One region of the Sphaerisporangium flaviroseum genome, then DNA from elsewhere that is predicted to be linked to it. Evidence: predicted binding sites of a transcription regulator. Region 1 holds the regulator's gene; the other holds the start of a gene.
What was found. The regulator HrcA, encoded in region 1, represses chaperone genes, less so after heat shock. The targets are predictions, from matches to a motif close to TTGGCACTCTCNNNNNGAGAGTGCCAA.
Positions count from the first base shown of each region.

Region 1 (9,337 bases):
GGTCACCACGACCGCGCGCCCGGCGCAGGAGGCCCTCGGCGGCTACGACCACCCGAGGCCGATGGTGTACTCCGGCCTCTACCCGATCGACGGCGACGACTATCCCGAGCTGCGCGAGGCTCTCGACAAGCTGCGGCTGAACGACGCGGCGCTGGTGTACGAGCCGGAGACCTCCGCCGCACTCGGGTTCGGCTTCCGCTGCGGCTTCCTCGGCCTGCTGCACATGGAGATCGTCCGTGAGCGGCTGGAGCGCGAGTTCGGCCTCTCGCTGATCTCCACCGCGCCCAACGTCATCTACCGGGTGATCATGGAGGACGGCAAGGAGCTCGTCGTCACCAACCCCTCGGAGTTCCCGGCCGGCAAGATCGCCGAGATCTACGAGCCGGTGGTGAAGGCGACGCTGCTCTCGCCCTCCGACCACATCGGCGCGATCATGGAGCTCTGCCAGGGCCGGCGTGGCGCGCTGCTCGGGATGGAGTACCTCTCCGAGGACCGCGTGGAGATCCGCTACACGCTGCCGCTCGGCGAGATCATCTTCGACTTCTTCGACCAGCTCAAGTCCCGCACCCGCGGGTACGCCTCGCTCGACTACGAGCCGTCGGGCGAGCAGGACGCCGACCTCGTCAAGGTCGACATCCTCCTCCAGGGCGAGGCCGTCGACGCGTTCAGCGCGATCGTGCACCGCGAGAAGGCCTACGCGTACGGCGTCGAGATGGCCAAGAAGCTCAAGGACCTCATTCCCCGCCAGCAGTTCGAGGTGCCGATCCAGGCGGCCATCGGCGCCCGCGTGATCGCCCGCGAGAACATCCGCGCCATCCGCAAGGACGTGCTCGCCAAGTGCTACGGCGGTGACATCAGCCGTAAGCGCAAGCTGCTGGAGAAGCAGAAGGAAGGCAAGAAGCGCATGAAGATGGTCGGCCGGGTCGAGGTCCCGCAGGAGGCCTTCGTCGCCGCGCTGTCCACCGAGGCCCCCGCCGCCGACAAGGCCAAGAAGTAGCACCCCGGTCCTCCGCCGTCACGGGCCCGTCCGAGGCACAGGGCCGGGAGCGGCAGACTGGAGACGTGCCTTCCGTACTTCTCGACGGCGATGCCGTGCCCGCGTCGGGCGAGCTGCCCGCGAGCGCCCATGAGGGCCTCGGCACGCGGCAGTTCGGCTTCTACGTCCATGTGCCGTTCTGCGTCACCCGCTGCGGATACTGCGACTTCAACACCTACACCGCCACAGAGCTTGGTCCCGGCGCCTCCCGCGCCGACTACGCCGACACGGCGATCGAGGAGATCCGCCTGGCGCGCAGGGTGCTCGGGGACGCCGAGTTGCCGGTGGAGACCGTCTTCTTCGGCGGTGGCACGCCGACCCTGCTGCCCGCCGATGACCTCGTCAGGATCCTCCGGGCGGTGGACGCGGAGTTCGGACTGGCGCCGGGCGCCGAGGTCACCACCGAGGCCAACCCCGAATCCGTCGACCCCGCCTACCTCCACAGGCTGCGGAGCGGTGGGTTCAACCGCGTCAGCTTCGGCATGCAGAGCGCCAAGGAGCACGTGCTCACCGTCCTCGACCGGCGCCACACCGCCGGCCGCCCGGCGCAGGCCGTACGAGAGGCGCACGACGCGGGGTTCGCGCACGTCAACCTCGACCTGATCTACAGCACGCCGGGCGAGTCCGACGACGACTGGCGGGACTCCCTCGCGGCGGCGATCGAGGCGGGTCCCGATCACGTGTCGGCCTACTCGCTGATCGTGGAGGACGGCACCCGGCTGGCCGCGCGGATCCGCAGGGGCGAGCTGCCCATGCCCGACGACGACGTGGCCGCCGACCGCTACGTCATCGCCGACACGATGCTGGCGGCGGCGGGGTTCGGCTGGTACGAGGTGTCCAACTGGGCCACCTCCGTGGCGGCCCGGTGCCGCCACAACCTGCTCTACTGGACCGGGGGCGACTGGTGGGGCGTCGGCCCGGGCGCGCACGGCCACGTTGGCGGCACCCGCTGGTGGAACGTCAAGCATCCCGCGGCCTACGCCTCGCGGCTGGCCACGGGATCCTCGCCGGCTCACGCGCGTGAAGTGCTGGCGGAGGGCGACCGGCAGGTCGAGCGCCTGATGCTGGAGCTCCGGCTCGACTCGGGTTACCCGCTCGCCGAGATCGGCCCGCACGCCCGTACGGCCGTCGCCCGAGCGCTCGGAGACGGGCTGCTGGAGCCGGAGCCCTTCACGACCGGCCGGGCGGTGCTGACCCTCAAGGGACGCCTGCTCGCCGACGCCCTGGTCCGCGATCTGACCTGACCCGCGCCCGTGGTCAGCTGACGAAGCGGATGTTCATCGGGTAGCGATAGTTCTCTCCCCGGTTCGCGGCCACCGAAGCCATGATCATCATGATCAGAGAGCCGATCCACACCACGAACATCAGCAGGAAGCCGATGATCACGAAGGCCAGCACGGTGCACACCACATAGGCGATGAACAGGGTGATCTGGAAGTTCAACGCCTCGGCCGCCTGGTCGCGGACGTAGGGCGACTCGTCTTTCTTGACGAGATAGATGATCAGCGGGCCCACGAACGAGGTGAGCAGGCCCAGCAGGTGGGCCAGCATCGACATCGTCGTGTCGTCGGACCCGGGACGGGGTCCGTACCTCCCCGGCACGTGCGGCTCGGGCGGGCGCCCCATCGGCCCGTAGCCCTGGTGCCCGTACCCGGGTTGCCCGTACCCGGGTTGCTCGTAGCCCTGGTGGCCGTACCCGGGCTGGCCGTAGCCCTGCTGTCCGTAGCCCTGTTGTCCGTATCCGGGTTGCCCGTAGCCAGGTTGCCCGTAGCCAGGTTGCTCGTAGCCCTGTTGCCCGTACCCGGGTTGCTCGTAGCCCTGGTGGCCATAGCCCTGCTGGCCGTAGCCCTGTTGTCCATACCCGGGTCGTCCATGGCCGGGCTGCCCGTACGCAGGCGGTCCGTCATGCCCCCGGTCGTCCGGAAGGTCGTCGGGGCGGCGATCTTGCGGGGTCTCGCTCATGCTTCCTCTTCCATCGTCACAAAGTCGATCAGCTCCTCGACGCGGCCGAGAAGCTCCGGCTCCAGATCGGTGAAGGTCCCGACGGAGCCGAGGATGCGGCGCCAGGCGTCCGCAGGTTCCAGCCGCCACCCGAGGGCCTCGATCACGCCTTCCTTCCACGGAACCCCGCGCGGCACCACGGGCCAGGCGGGGATGCCCACGACCGAGGGCTTCACCGCCTGCCAGATGTCCACGAAGGGATGCCCGGTGATGAGCACATGAGGTGAGGACACCTGGGCCGCGATGCGGCTCTCCTTGGAGCCGGGGACCAGATGGTCCACCAGCACCCCAAGGCGCCGCCCCGGGCCGGGCCCGAACTCGGCGACGATCGCCGGGAGGTCGTCGACGCCTTCCAGGTATTCGACGACCACGCCCTCAACGCGCAGGTCGTGGCCCCAGATCTTCTCCACCAGGGACGCGTCGTGCACGCCCTCGACGTAGATGCGGCTCTCCCTGGCCACACGCGCCCGCAGTCCGCTCACGGCGACGGAGCCCGACGCGCTGCGTGCCGGGCCCCGCGGGGCGGCCGGAGCCGGGCGGACGAGCGTCACGGGCTTGCCGTCGAGGAGGAACCCGGCGGGCGCGAGCGGGAACACCCGCCGCTGCCCGAAGCGATCCTCCAGCGTGACGGCCTCCTTGTCACAGACCACCACGGCGCCGCAGAAGCCTCCCGGATCCTCAACCACCAGGCCGGGCTCGGCGGGGACCTTCGGGATCTTCCCGCGTAGCGGTCTCCGCCAGTTCCCTGCCAGCACGTCGCGTCCGTAGTCCCGCATACCTCGGCACGCTAGCAAAGGTCACGCTCTGGGCGGCGCGCCCTGCTGCGGGCCGCCATCGTAGGGAACGGCCACCGGCCGCTTGCGGGCACGGGGCCGTACGGGGCAGGGGAACCGTAGGGGGCGCCGGGAGCGGGACCGTAGGGGCCGCCGGGAGGGGAGCCGTATTCAGGGGTGCCGTAGGAACGGGAACCGCCAGCGGGCGCGCCTCCGGACCGCGGGCCTGGCGGGGGAGCATGCTCACCGGGGGAGTGGGGACGCGGCGGCCGGGTGGTCGCGTCGTTTACCGGGGGGGTCGTTCTCACTCGTGGGTCCGAGTGTGGTGGAGCCGCCTTGCCGCTGGATAGCAGGTGGCTCGCCGCTGAGCGGGTGAGGTCGTAGGGGCGAGTTATCGCACCCCGTCGGCGAGAGCCGTACACTTGGCACTCGGGAACACTGAGTGCCAGACCAGGCGTTTACGCAGGCACGAACGCAGGCAGGAGGTGAGCACGTTGCTCGATGAGCGTAAGCTCGCAGTTCTGCGCGCCGTTGTCGAAGATTACGTGTCCACCAACGAGCCGGTCGGGTCGAAGGCGTTGGCGGAGCGGCACAATCTGGGCGTCTCTCCGGCCACCGTTCGCAACGACATGGCAGTGCTCGAGGAGCAGGGCTACATCACGCAGCCGCACACCAGCGCGGGTCGCGTGCCCACCGACAAGGGCTACCGGTTGTTCGTCGACCGGCTGTCCCAGATCAAGCCGCTGTCCGGTGCGGAGCGCCGGGCGATCGAAACCTTCTTGGCGGGCGCCGTCGATCTCGACGACGTCGTGACCCGCACGGTGAGGCTGCTGGCGCAGTTGACCCGGCAGGTCGCCGTGGTGCAGTATCCTTCGCTGATCCGTTCCACGGTGCGGCACGTCGAGCTCGTGCCGCTGGCGGAGCGGCGGATCATGCTGGTGCTGATCACCAACACCGGCCGGGTCGAGCAGCGAGTGGTCGACCTTCCCGATGTCGTGGAGGACGACCAGATCGCGCATCTGCGGGCGGTGCTCAACGCCTGCCTCGACGGATGCCGGCTCACCCGAGTGCCGGACACGGTGGCCGACCTGCAGGAGCGGCTTCCCGAGGAAGACCGCCCGGTGGCGAGCACGATCCTTTCCGTGCTGCTGGACACCCTGGTCGAGCGGCACGACGAGAAGATCGTCTTTGCCGGTGCGGCCAACCTCGCGGGCGACTTCAGCGTCGGCCTGCGAGAGGTCCTCGAGGCGCTGGAGGAGCAGGTCGTGCTGATGCGGCTGCTCGGTGAGGCGAGCGACTCCGCCGCGCTCACGGTCCGCATCGGCTCGGAGAATCCCTACTCCGGGCTTCACGGCACCTCGATCGTCGCGGCCGGATACGGTTCGGGCGACAATGAACTGGCTCGGCTCGGAGTGCTGGGCCCGACGCGAATGGATTATCCGGTGACGATGGGAGCTGTGCGCGCAGTGGCACGCTATGTCGGCCAGATCCTGGCGGGGTCCTAGGTGGCCCGCGACTATTACGGCATTCTCGGGGTCCGCCGTGACGCCGGCCAAGACGAGATCAAGAAGGCCTATCGCCGCCTCGCGCGCGAGCTCCACCCCGATGTGAATCCCGACCCGGAGACGCAGGAGCGCTTCAAGGAGATCAATCAGGCGTACGAGGTCCTGTCGGACCCGAACAAGCGCCAGATGTTCGATCTCGGAGCCGACCCCTTCGGCGGGGCGGCGGGAGCGGGAGCCGGTGCCGCGGGTTTCGGCGCGGGTTTCCCGTTCAGCGACATCATGGACGCCTTCTTCGGTGGCGGCGGCGGGTCTCGCGGGCCCAGGTCCCGGGCCAGGCGCGGACGCAACGCGACGATCCGGGTCGAGCTCGACCTGTCGGAGTCGGCGTTCGGCACCACGCGCGAGCTGGTGGTCGACACCGCCGTGCTGTGCGAGGTGTGCCAGGGCTCCGGCGCCGCGTCCGGCACCCATCCCGACACCTGCGACATGTGCCACGGCCGTGGCGAGATCTCGCAGGTCACCCGGTCGTTCCTCGGCCAGGTCATGACCGCGCGGCCCTGCCCCCAGTGCGGCGGGTTCGGCTCGATCATCCTGCATCCCTGCCAGGAGTGCTCCGGTGACGGACGGGTACGCACCCGCCGCACCATCAAGGTGCGCATCCCGGCCGGCGTCGAGGACGGCACGCACATCCAGCTCGCCGGTGAGGGCGAGGTCGGGCCCGGTGGTGGCCCGCCCGGAGACCTGTTCCTGGAGATCGTCGAGCGGCCTCATGAGATCTTCGAGCGGCGCGGCGACGACCTGCACTGCACGGTCCAGATCCCGATGACGGCGGCGGCTCTGGGCACGATCCTGACCGTGGAGACGCTCGACGGGGCCGAGGAGATCGACGTACGGCCCGGCACCCAGGCGGGGCACGTCATCCCCCTGTACGGCCGGGGCATCCAGCGCCTCAACGAGACCGGCCGTGGCGACCTGCTGATCCACGTGAACGTGGAGACGCCGAACCGCCTCGACGCCGCCCAGGAGGAGCTGCTCAAGGAGCTGTCCAGGCTGCGCGGTGAGGAGCGCCCGCCGGGCAAGTTCGCCCCCGGGCAGCAGGGCTTCTTCTCCCGGCTCAAGGACGCTTTCAACGGGCGATGAGAGCGATGGGTTTCGTCCCCGTGGCGCGGGACCGTGCCCGCGCCCCTGATCCGCGGTGAGCGTCCCGGTGTTCCTCGCCGACGACCTGTCGGGCGCGGAGATCATCCTCTCCGGCGCGGAGGGGCGGCACGCCGCCACCGTGCGGAGGCTGCGCGCGGGAGAGCGCGTCGACCTCACCGACGGCAGGGGCGCGGTGGCCGAGTGCGTCGTGCGCGACGTGGCCAAGGACTCCCTCCGGCTGGAGGTGACCGGCCGTCACACGGTTCCCGCCCCCTCGCCCCGTCTGGTGGTCGTCCAGGGCCTGCCCAAGGGCGACAGGGGCGAGCTGGCGGTCGAGATGATGACCGAGGCGGGCGTGGACGTCATCGTCCCGTGGGCCGCCGCCCGGTGCGTGACCCAGTGGAAGGGCGACCGTGCGGGCAAGGCCCTGGCCCGCTGGCGCTCGACGGCCAGGGAGGCCGGCAAGCAGGCCAGGCGGTTCCACCTGCCGGAGATCACCGAGCAGGCCACCACGAGCGAGGTGGCGGCCCTGCTGCGCGGTGCGGCGGTCGCCGCCGTGCTCCATGAGGAGGCCGCCCAGCCCCTGTCACGTCTGGAGCTCCCGGCGAGTGGCGACATCGTGATGGTGGTCGGTCCCGAAGGCGGGATCGGCGACGAGGAGATCAAGCGGTTCAGGGAGGCGGGTGCCACGCCGGCCCTGCTGGGCCCGACCGTCCTGCGGACCTCCACGGCCGGAGTGGCGGCCGCCGCGGTGCTGCTGTCCCGGTGCGGCCGCTGGTGACCCCAGCCGTCCGGCCCTGACCGGCGGCGGGAACGCCGACTTCACCCGGACGCCGACTTCACCCGGACGACGCCGACTCCGCCGCGAACAACGCCGACTTCGCCCTGAACAACGCCAAGTTCACCCCCGGAGGACGCCGACTTCACCCCGAAGACGGTGAAGATCCGGCCCGAACCCTCGCAGGGCGAGGGCCTGGGCTCAGGGCTGGGGTGCGGTCGTCTCGGCCTGCGTGGTCATCTGGGGAGTGACCGTCGGAGGCGTGGTCTCCGTGGGCGCGGGCGAGCACTGCTGGCACGGGCTCGTGGTCGGTTCCGCCGTCGGGGTCGGCGGCTTGGGGGAGTGGGTGGGCTGGACCGTCGGCTTGGCGGTGGGCGTGGGCGTCGGCCTGGGTCCGGGCCTGGTGGTCTGGTCGGCCTGCGGGTCCGAAGACGAGGGGGACGGGCAGGGCAGGGCCGAACCGGACGTCGGAGCCGGGGTCGCGCAGTCGGTGCCCGGCGACGTCGTCGCCGTCGACTGGGACGTCGGGAACGGCGTCGGGGTGACCGAGAGGCTCGGCTGAGGGATCTGGGAGCCTACGGGAGGCTGAAGGTTGTTCTGCGGCCTGCGCGTGCTCGACTCGTCGGGTGGCGAGGTGTCGAACTGGACCGGCATGATGGGCTGCGGGCTCGGGTCGAGATGCTGCCGCAGGCCCGGTATGGCCATCACCACCGTGGCGGCCACCAGGACGGCTCCGAACGCCGACGCGGCGGCCTTCCACCAAAACATGCCCCGCACGCCGCGCTGGTCGATGCGCGTGCGGATGATCTCTAGTCCTTCGGCGGAGGGCATGACAGAACTCGCCTCCGCGCGCAAGACACGGCGGAGTACCTCGCCGTACTCGTCGGGGGACTCGGTCATGACAATTGCTCCAGTACAGTGCGTAAGGCGGCCATGCCGCGGGCTGTGTGGCTCTTCACCGCACCCTTGCTGATGCCCATGGCGTGGGCGATCTCCGCCTCTGAGAGGTCGCCGTAATATCGCAGCACCAGCGCCTCGCGCTGTCTGGTCGGAAGCCCGCGCAGCGCCTCGATGACGGCGGACCGCTCAAGCTCGCCAATGGCACCGTTCTCCGCGCTCGGCGCGTCGGGGAGGCCCTTGGGGGCGTACTTCTCCACGACGGCGCGGTGACGGAGCACGGAGCGCGATCGGTTGACGACCGATTGGCGCAGGTAGGCGAGTGCCTTGTCGGTGTCTCGCAGGCGGCGCCACGCCCCATGAAGGGCGACGAACGCATCCTGCACGACTTCCTCCGCGGTCGCGCTATCGCGGACCAACAGCATGGCGAGACGCACAAGCGACCGATAGTGGGCGCTGTAAAGCGCCGTTACGGCCATGTCGGCGTCCCATCCGACGGGCACCGCCCCCAGCGACCTTTCGGCCACGAGGGTCTCGGTGGTCACATCTGTTGGACGCACGGCCTTCCCAGAGGGTTTACGCTCTGCCGGTTCTTTAGGGGGCATGACCCAGTTGTGTCCTCGCCGGTGGCCTCGCCGACACTCTCCGCTATCTGACGCTGAAGTGTCGCACACCAACCCTAGCCGCGAGGATCTTTCGACGGGACCTCCTCGGTATTACCGATTGGCAACAGAGGTGACTACCATTCGGGCGGTGACAGACTGCCTGTTCTGCAAGATCGTGACCAAGGAGATCCCGGCCACGATCGTCCACGAGACCGACCGCACGGTGGCCTTCCGTGACCTCAACCCGCAGGCCCCGACCCACGTACTGGTGATCCCCAAGGGGCACTACGAGAACGCCGCGGCGCTCGCCGCCGCGGACGACGGGCTCGCCGACGAGGTGCTCAAGGCGGCCCACGCGGTCGCGGTCCAGGAAGGCGTCGCCGACGAGGGCTACCGCCTCGTCTTCAACACCGGCCCGCAGGCCGGTCAGACGGTCTTCCACGTGCACGGCCACGTGCTCGGCGGTCGTGCGATGCACTGGCCTCCGGGCTGAGTCCGGCCCGGATACCATGGGGCGTAGTCAGCGGCGCGGTCGGGCCGGATGCCAGACGGTACGGTCATCCCAGCGAACGCGGTGAACACATTCATCAGGCCGGGAGGCG
Region 1 is NZ_BAAAZR010000008.1:270,152-279,488, forward strand. It holds gene lepA (translation elongation factor 4) at 1-997, shown strand, start outside; gene hemW (radical SAM family heme chaperone HemW) at 1,063-2,280, shown strand; gene ABD810_RS17585 (DUF4870 domain-containing protein) at 2,294-2,998, opposite strand; gene ABD810_RS17590 (DUF3097 domain-containing protein) at 2,995-3,813, opposite strand; gene hrcA (heat-inducible transcriptional repressor HrcA) at 4,305-5,315, shown strand; gene dnaJ (molecular chaperone DnaJ) at 5,316-6,455, shown strand; gene ABD810_RS17605 (16S rRNA (uracil(1498)-N(3))-methyltransferase) at 6,511-7,236, shown strand; gene ABD810_RS17610 (hypothetical protein) at 7,435-8,133, opposite strand; gene ABD810_RS17615 (SigE family RNA polymerase sigma factor) at 8,130-8,609, opposite strand; gene ABD810_RS17620 (histidine triad nucleotide-binding protein) at 8,866-9,228, shown strand.

Region 2 (9,337 bases), on a different contig from region 1:
AGGCGCCCCGGGAGGGCCTGGCCCCCGTCGAGGACCGCCTGGATGCGCTTCAGGGACTCGGCGACCCCCTCCCGCACCGTGCCGAGGTCGGTCCACAGGCCGGGCAGCTCGGCGACGGGCTTGACGCGGTCGCCGACCAGCTCGATGCGGTCGCCGAGGCCGGCCACCCGGCTGCCCACCCCGTCGACGCGGTCGCGTACGACCTCGACGTGCTGGGCCAGGCCCTCGGCCCACGCCGGAGGCCGGATGGCCAGCTCGTCGAGCCGGCCGCTGACCCCGTCGAGGGCGCCGCTCAGGCCGCCCAGCTCGCGCTCCCGGACCTCCCGCAGCAGCCACTCCATGCCTTCGAGCCGCTGCCGGATCTCGTCGAGCACGGCCCCCTGGGTGCGCTGCTCGTACACATGGTCCTGGGCGGCCCTGGCCAAGAGCTCGCGCATCCGGTCGGAAATGGCGGTCTGGCTTCCCGCCTGGAGGAGGGTGTGGTTGGAATGATCCACCGAAAGCTCCTTCACTCGCGGGCGGTCGGCCGCACTGCGGTGGGATTGGTCCGGTTGTCTGGCGTGACGAATAAGGCGGGTAAACCGTGGATCAGGCAAAATCCCGCGCTGGCCAACTGTAGTCGCTCGGCAGCAGACTTTCGGGGCCGACTTTAAAAGATCGTGATTATCGCTGGATTGACCGGTTTGCCGTCTTCCCAGGTCAGGCGGGTTCGCAAATAAGCGCGAAAGGGCGCTCGCCTATCCGGGTAAGGGCCACAACGCACGATTTATCCCCAGAAAGCCGCAAATCTTTCCGCAGGCGCTCCAGGTCGACGGCCGAGCCGCGTTTCTTCAGCGTGACCGTGCCGATCCCGCGTTCGCGGAGCGCCGTACGCAGACGTTTCAACGAGAAAGGCAGCATTTCCAGGACTTCGTACCGCGAGGCCCACGGCGTGACGGCGGAGGCGTCTCCGGTGATGTAGGCGATGTGCGGGTCGAGCAGGTGGCCGTCCACCAGCGCGGCCACCTCGGCGACCAGGTGGGACCGGATCGCCGCGCCGTCAGGCTCGTACAGGTATCTCGCCACCGGCCCGTGCCCGGCCGTTCCGAGAGACGGGTCGGGGGTCAGCGTCTCCCCGGAGGGCAGCATCGTGGCCCTGCGGTCGATGTCCGTAACGGACTCCGGGCCGCCCGGCGGGGTCGCGGCCAGGGCGCCGGTCCACAGCACTGCTTCCTTGACCTCGCCGCGGTAGGACACCCATTCGGCCTCCGCGCCCGGCGGAATGAGCTCGTACGGGATGCCGGGCGCGACCTTCAGGCATGCGGCCGGCGCCCGGGCCACCAGATCGAGAACGGCGGGCCACGGCGGGGAGTAGGCCATCGGGTCGAAGACGCGCTTGCCGGTGGACCGCCTGGCGGGGTCGGCGAACAGCACGTCGTACGCCGCCGGGTCGACGTCGGCCGCGTCGGCCACGCGGACGGTGACGCGGTCGCCGAGGCCCAGCGCCACGGCGTTGGCGTGCGCGACCTCCACGGTGAGCGGATCGAGGTCGACGGCGTCGACCTCGCACCCGGCGCGGGCGAGCGCGATGAGGTCGCCGCCGATGCCGCAGCAGGCGTCGGCCACCCGCGTCCCCGGACGGAACCTGCGGGCGCGGTGGGCGCCCACCTCGGCGCGGGTGGCCTGCTCCAGGCCGTCGGAGGTGAAGTACATGCGGGCCGCGTCGGCGCCGAACTTGACGGCGCCGCGAGCCCGTAGCCGTGCCTGTGTGAGGGCGGCGGCGGTCAGCGACGCGTCGTAGGTCTTCCTGAGCCGGCTCGCCGCCACGACCGGGTCGGCGCCCTCCGTGACCGCCTCCACGGCGTCGCCGAGGGCCCGCTGCCCTCGTGGGGTGAGCAACTCGCGGAAGGCGTCGGGGTCCACGCCTCCCGACGCTACCGGGTGCCGCCACCCCCTCGGGAGGGAGTCCCAAATGTGGTCTACCATGCCCTCGGCCGGACATTTCGGGTGAGTTGCACGGCGGTCGAGCGTGGGTATGTGCACCGTACTGACCTGGGACGGCCTGTCCGTGTTGACTGTGTCGGCGGCCTTGCATACTGTTCAGTGTTGGCACTCGCCTAGTGAGAGTGCCAAGTCAAAATGCGACGAGGCAGGTCTGACACCCGCGACGGCAGGCCGCTGGTCGCCTCTTCAGCTCATCAACACAATCTGAAGGGGAGGTCCGATCGTGACGACCGCCACCAAGGTTCCCGTTAAGCCGCTCGGCGACCGCATTGTGGTCCAGCCGCTTGAGGCAGAGCAGACGACCGCTTCCGGTCTGGTCATCCCAGACACGGCCAAGGAGAAGCCGCAAGAGGGCAAGGTCCTCGCGGTGGGCCCGGGCAACTGGGATGAGGACGGCGACAAGCGGATTCCGCTCGACGTCAAGGAAGGGGACATCGTCCTCTACAGCAAGTACGGCGGTACCGAGGTCAAGTACGGCGGCGAGGAGTACCTCGTTCTCTCCGCCCGTGACGTTCTCGCGATCATCGAGAAGTAAAGCCCGGGGCGCGCAAGCGACCATCAGTACGGAGCCTTACACAAAATGCGTATCAAGCCCCGGGTGCTTCTCTGAAGGCCCGGGGCTCTGATGCTGAGAGGACCTTAAATGCCGAAGATCCTGGAGTTCGAGGAGGACGCGCGCCGTGCTCTCGAGCGTGGCGTGAACGCCCTCGCGGACGCCGTGAAGGTGACCCTCGGGCCGCGTGGCCGGAACGTCGTCATCGACAAGAAGTTCGGGGCGCCGACGATCACCAACGACGGCGTCACCATCGCCCGCGAAGTCGAGCTGGACAAGCCGTACGAGAACCTCGGTGCCCAGCTCGCCAAGGAAGTGGCGACCAAGACCAACGACATCGCCGGCGACGGTACCACCACCGCCACCGTGCTCGCTCAGGCGATGGTCCGTGAAGGCCTGCGCAACGTCGCGGCCGGAGCGTCCCCCCTGTCGCTGAAGCGCGGCATCGACCTGGCCGCCCGGGCGGTCAGCGACCGCCTGCTCGAGCTCGCCCGTCCCGTCGAGGACAAGAAGGAGATCGCCAATGTCGCGACGATCTCCGCTCAGGACGCCAAGATCGGTGAGCTGATCGCCGAGGCGTTCGACAAGGTGGGCAAGGACGGTGTCATCACCGTCGAGGAGTCCAACACCATGGGCCTCGAGCTGGAGTTCACGGAAGGACTCCAGTTCGACAAGGGTTACCTGTCGCCGTACATGGTGACCGACCCCGAGCGCATGGAAGCGGTGCTCGAGGACGCCTACGTCCTGCTGAACCAGGGCAAGATCACCTCCATCGCGGAGTTCCTGCCGCTGCTGGAGAAGGTGGCGCAGACCAAGAAGCCGCTGTTCGTGGTCGCCGAGGACATCGAGGGCGAAGCCCTGGCCGTCCTGGTCACGAACAAGATCCGTGGCACGTTCACCTCGGTCGCCGTCAAGGCGCCCGGCTTCGGTGACCGCCGCAAGGCCATGCTGCAGGACATCGCGATCCTGACCGGTGGCCAGCTCATCTCCGAGGAGCTCGGGCTCAAGCTCGAGAACGCCGGCCCCGAAGTGCTGGGCACCGCCCGCCGCATCGTGGTCACCAAGGACAACACCACCATCGTCGACGGAGCGGGCGACCCGCAGGCGATCCAGGACCGTATCCGCGAGATCCAGCACGCCATCGAGCAGACCGACTCCGACTGGGACCGCGAGAAGCTCCAGGAGCGCCTCGCGAAGCTCTCCGGGGGCATCTGCATCCTGCGCGTCGGCGCGGCCACCGAGGTGGAGCTCAAGGAGAAGAAGCACCGCCTCGAGGACGCCATCTCCGCGACCCGCGCCGCGATCGAGGAGGGCATCGTCTCGGGCGGTGGCTCCGCGCTCGTGCACCTGTCCAAGGACCTGGACGACCTCGGCCTCACCGGTGACGAGGCGACCGGTGTCGCCATCGTCCGCCGGTCGCTCGTCGAGCCGGCCCGGTGGATCGCCGAGAACGCCGGCCAGGAGGGTTACGTCGTCACCTCCAAGATCGGCGAGCTCTCTGCCGGCCACGGCTACAACGCCGCGACCGGACAGTACGGCGACCTGATCGCCGAGGGCGTCATCGACCCGGTCAAGGTCACCCGCTCGGCCGTGCAGAACGCCGCGTCCATCGCGGGCATGCTGCTCACGACCGAGGTCCTCGTGGTCGACAAGCCCGAGGAAGAGGCTCCGGCCGCCGGTCAGGGTCACGGCCACGGTCACGGCCACTGAGCCCGATCATTCGGCCGAAGTACGGCTCGCGTCCTGAGGGGGCGCGGGCCGTACTTTTTTGTTGAATCGATTTCACCCTCATCGATTTGATCCGGCGGTAAACCCGACCGCGCCGCCAAGCGTCCGCAAGACCGCGCGGATGTGCCTCCGAGCAGGCGCGACATCTAACAAATATCCAGCGAATTCGGTTCGCGAGTGAAATATGCAAACAGTCTTGTGTTCACTCGATTACCCAAGGTTATCGTCGCGTCAATGTGACCAATCCGTATCCATTCACAATGACGACATGCGCGATCGTGGCGGGCATCATGCCTAACGTGACCGAGGGACGCGTCGCCGACGCCAAGACTGGGGTAAGGCTTGCGACGAGATCGGATGAGTCCGACCTCAGGGAACTGACGAGCCTTGCCGTACAGGGGGATCGCACCGCGATCGAATCACTGCTGGGCCAGTTGCGCCCGATGGTGGTGCGCTATTGCCGTGCTCGACTGGGCCGGGTGTCCGGTCACTACCACATAGCCGACGACGTGGCACAGGAAGTGTGCATCGCGGTCCTTGCCGCGCTGCCGCGCTACCGCGACATGGGCCGGCCGTTCGCCTCGTTCGTCTTCGGCATCGCCTCGCACAAGGTCGCCGACGCGCTGCGCAGTTCTGTGCGCTCGGCCGTGCCCACCCAGGACCTGCCGGACGGTCCCGACCAGGGACCCGGGCCGGAGGAGACCGTGGTGCGCTACATCGAGGCCGAGCACGCCCGGGCGCTGCTCTCGCGTCTCCCGGAGAACCAGCGCGAGCTGATCATTTTGCGGGTGGTGTCGGGGCTGTCGGCCGAGGAGACCGGTAACGTACTCGGTATGTCACCAGGTGCGGTTCGCGTCGCCCAGCATCGGGCGCTCGCAAGGCTCAGGGCGATGGCCGACATGGAGTCGATAGCTTGACCGCTGTCCACTCAGCGCGATCGGTTCGAACACGCGGATCCGAGTCGGATTCGGAAGTGCTCAGGACGGACGCGATCATCGACAGGCTCTCCCGGCGGGAGCCGGTCGGCGAGCAGGACGCCGTGGTGACCCTGCTGCGCGCACTGACCGACGACGTCGATCAGTGGCTCTCCTCGGTGTCGATCACCCCGTCGACATAACCTCTGGCGTACTCCCAGCTGACGTAGTCGGCAGGGTCGGGCTCGAAGGCGGGCTCGTGGACCTGCGGCCGCCCGTGGTCGATCATCTGCCGGAGGTTTCCGCGTAGTAAGTCCCAATCGAAGTAGTGCTGTTCGCCACATTCAGGACAGTCGAGTACCAGCCCGAGCACACCCTGCGGCTCCAGCAACGAGCGAAAGACCTCCACATCGGCGAGGTCGGTGAGCGCCTCATCGCGCTCCGCCAAGGTCAGAGGCTCGCAGTCGTCGAGCTCACCCAGCGCCGAGGCAGGATCATTCGGGTCTTCCGCGAAGGGGTCACGGGGGACGTCTTCCAGCACGCATTCCACCTTATGACCCTCACCTACCCTGATGAGGGCAAGTGGTGGGGAAGCACTGCCTCGTAGAAGGCCGTATGGACACCCGCATGACCGGCCAGGCCGGTGACCAGCGACACCACACGCACCGGGGTCGTCCGCGAAGATCTCCCTGGCGGGTCGGCGACGGGCCGCCGAACCGCCGGGTCGTCCGGTGAACGTTTCACGCCGACGAGCGTCGCCTCACTGGCTTCAGCGTCGCCTCACCGGACCTCGGCCCCGGATCGCCAGACCTGAGCGGCCGGTCACCGATCTTGTGGGCGGCGGGTCGCTCAAGGAAGCGCGGGCGCCGGACCGGCCGGTTGTCCACAGGAGCTGCCAAGCCGGTGACCTGGGGGCCACTAAACTGACCGAGGGGGCCGGCGCCTTTCCCCACCCTGAGAGCGCCACGGCAGGAGGGTCGCAGATGGCCAAGTTCACCGAACCCGGGCTCACGTTCGACGACGTGCTCCTCGTTCCTGCGTATTCGGACTTGCAGCCGGGGGACGCCGACACCACTACCCGCCTGTCACGCTCGATCAACCTGAGCATTCCGCTGGTCTCCGCCGCGATGGACACCGTCACCGAGGCGCGCATGGCGGTGGCGATGGCCCGCCAGGGCGGCATCGGCATCCTGCACCGCAACCTGTCCATCGACGACCAGGCCCAGCAGGCCGACCTGGTGAAGCGCTCCGAGGCCGGCATGGTCACCAATCCGGTCACCTGTTCGCCCGAGAACACACTGGCCGATGTCGAGCTGCTCTGCGCGAGATACCGCATCTCCGGTGTTCCGGTGGTCGACCGTGGCGGCGTGCTCGTCGGCATCGTGACCAACCGCGACATGCGGTTCGAGACCGATCAGCGCATCTTGGTGCGTGACGTCATGACCCCGATGCCCCTGGTGACCGCCCCCGTCGGGGTGTCACGCGACGACGCTTTCCGGCTGCTGCGCCGCAACAAGGTCGAGAAGCTGCCCCTGGTCGACGCCCAGGGCCGGCTGCGCGGCCTCATCACGGTCAAAGACTTCACCAAGAGCGAGCAATATCCTCTTGCCACCAAGGATCCCGATGGCCGGCTGGTCGTCGGGGCGGCGGTGGGCGTCGCCGGCGACGCCGAGCAGCGCGCGATGGCCCTGATCGAGGCGGGCGTCGACGTGATCATCGTCGACACCGCTCATGGGCACTCGCGGGGCGTCTGCGACATGGTCGCCAAGATCAAGGCGAACGGCCGGGTCGACGTCATCGCGGGCAACGTCGCCACACGGGCCGGTGCCCAAGCGCTCATCGACGCCGGTGCCGACGCCGTCAAGGTCGGGGTCGGCCCCGGCTCCATCTGCACCACCCGGGTCGTGGCCGGAGTCGGAGCCCCGCAGGTCACGGCCATCCACGAGGCGTCGCTGGCCTGTGCTCCCGCGGGGGTCCCGGTGATCGGCGACGGCGGCCTTCAGTACTCCGGCGACATCGTCAAGGCGCTGACGGCCGGCGCCAACACCGTGATGCTCGGATCCCTGCTCGCGGGCTGCGAGGAGTCACCCGGTGAGCTGATCTTCATCAACGGCAAGCAGTTCAAGTCCTACCGCGGCATGGGCTCGCTCGGCGCGGTGCGCAACCGGGAGCGCGGCGGTTCCTTCAGCAAGGACCGCTACTCCCAGGAGGGCGTCACCAGCGAGGACAAGTACATCCCCGAGGGCATCGAGGGCCAGGTGCCCTACCGCGGCCCGGTTTCCGCCGTGGCCCACCAGCTCGTCGGCGGCCTGCGCCAGGGCATGTGGTACACCGGCTCCCGCACCATCGACGAGCTCCACGAGAACGGCATGCTGATGCCGATCACCTCCGCCGGCCTCAAGGAGAGCCACCCCCACGACATCCAGATGACGGTCGAGGCCCCCAACTACCACGGCCGCTGACAGCCGCCAGACCGCCGAGTGTGATCATGAGCGAACCGATACGGGGATCCATGACGAGCGCGTGGCGGGCACGCAGATCGGTGCGGCGTGAAGGGTGCGCCGGATCATTGCGACATGACGGCGCGCGGATAGAGATCTTCTAGGCGAGATGGCGGCGCACGCGGGTAGAGACCTACGAGCGAAGCGGCTTCTCCGAGTGACGGGAAAGACAAGAGCATGACTCAGGTAGAGATCGGGCGTGGCAAGAGCGGGCGCCGGGGTTACGCGCTGGACGAGATCGGCATCGTGCCGTCGCGGCGCACCCGCGACCCCGAAGAGGTCTCGATCGCCTGGCAGATCGACGCGTACCGGTTCGAGCTGCCGGTCGTGGTGAGCCCCATGGACAGCGTCGTCTCGCCCCAGACAGCCATCGACATCGGGCGTCTCGGCGGCCTCGCCGTGCTCGATCTCGAAGGGCTCTGGACCCGTTACGACGATCCCGCCTCGTTGCTGTCGGAGGTCGCCGAGCTTCGGGGAGAGGCCGCGACCAAGCGGCTCCAGGAGATCTACTCCACCCCCATCAGCGACGAGCTCATCGGGCGCCGCATCGAGGAGATCAGGTCGGCGGGCGTGACGACCGCCGCGCGCCTGTCGCCGCAGCGCACCGCCCAGCACTACAAGGCCGTGATCGACGCCGGGGCCGACATCTTCGTCATCCGGGGTACCACCGTCTCCGCCGAGCACGTCTCCGGCCGGGCGGAGCCGCTCAACCTCAAGCAGTTCATCTACGAGCTCGACGTGCCGGTCATCGTCGGCGGCTGCGCGACCTACACCGCGGCCCTCCACCTGATGCGCACCGGCGCCGCCGGCGTGCTCGTCGGATTCGGCGGCGGCTCCGGCCACACCACGCGCACCGTGCTGGGCGTGGCGGTGCCGATGGCCACCGCCATCGGCGACGTCGCCGCGGCCCGCCGCGACTACCTCGACGAGTCCGGCGGCCGGTACGTCCACGTGATCGCGGACGGCGGGATGACCAGCTCCGGCGACATCGCCAAGGCCATCGCCTGTGGTTCCGACGCCGTCATGGTCGGCTCGCCACTGGCCCGCGCCGCCGAGGCTCCCGGGCGTGGCCACCACTGGGGCTCCGAGGCCCACCACGGCGACCTGCCCCGTGGAGCCCGCGTCGAGGTCGGCACCATCGGCACCATGGAGCAGATCCTGCACGGCCCCTCCAGCGTCGCCGACGGCTCCATGAACCTCATGGGCGCGCTACGCCGCACGATGGCCACGGCCGGCTACTCCGACCTGAAGGAATTCCAACGCGTCGAGGTGGTCGTAGCCCCCCACGTCCACTGACACCACCGGTCCTCTGACGGAGGCCGGGATTCCGGGCCGAGTAGGATCCTCGGACAGGGCAGTCGGCTGCATGAACGGTTGGAATGGTCGGACTGGTCGGCGAGTATGGGCGCCGGCCACCCGCCCACCCCGGGTTGCCCGCCGTACTCGGCGCCGGGTTCACCGCGTCTCCTCCCGCCGCGTCGGCGCCGCAACACACCACCGGGGCGCCAGAGGTGGTCGGCGCCGTCTCCTCCCGCCGCGTCGGCGCCAAAACACACCACCGGGGCACCGAAAGTGATCGACGCTCGCATCCGCCGCGAGGTGAGCCGCGCGGTTCACTCGACCCTTCACCAACAAGACCTCACCTAAATCCGGCCCCA
Region 2 is NZ_BAAAZR010000052.1:95,556-104,892, reverse strand. It holds gene ABD810_RS37005 (coiled-coil domain-containing protein) at 1-497, opposite strand, end outside; gene ABD810_RS37000 (class I SAM-dependent methyltransferase) at 700-1,902, opposite strand; gene groES (co-chaperone GroES) at 2,207-2,518, shown strand; gene groL (chaperonin GroEL) at 2,627-4,246, shown strand; gene ABD810_RS36985 (sigma-70 family RNA polymerase sigma factor) at 4,555-5,181, shown strand; gene ABD810_RS36980 (hypothetical protein) at 5,238-5,381, shown strand; gene ABD810_RS36975 (DUF5319 domain-containing protein) at 5,342-5,719, opposite strand; gene guaB (IMP dehydrogenase) at 6,162-7,640, shown strand; gene ABD810_RS36965 (GuaB3 family IMP dehydrogenase-related protein) at 7,857-8,975, shown strand.
Region 2: the regulator HrcA is predicted to act here: its motif matches at 2,086-2,112, upstream of groES (co-chaperone GroES).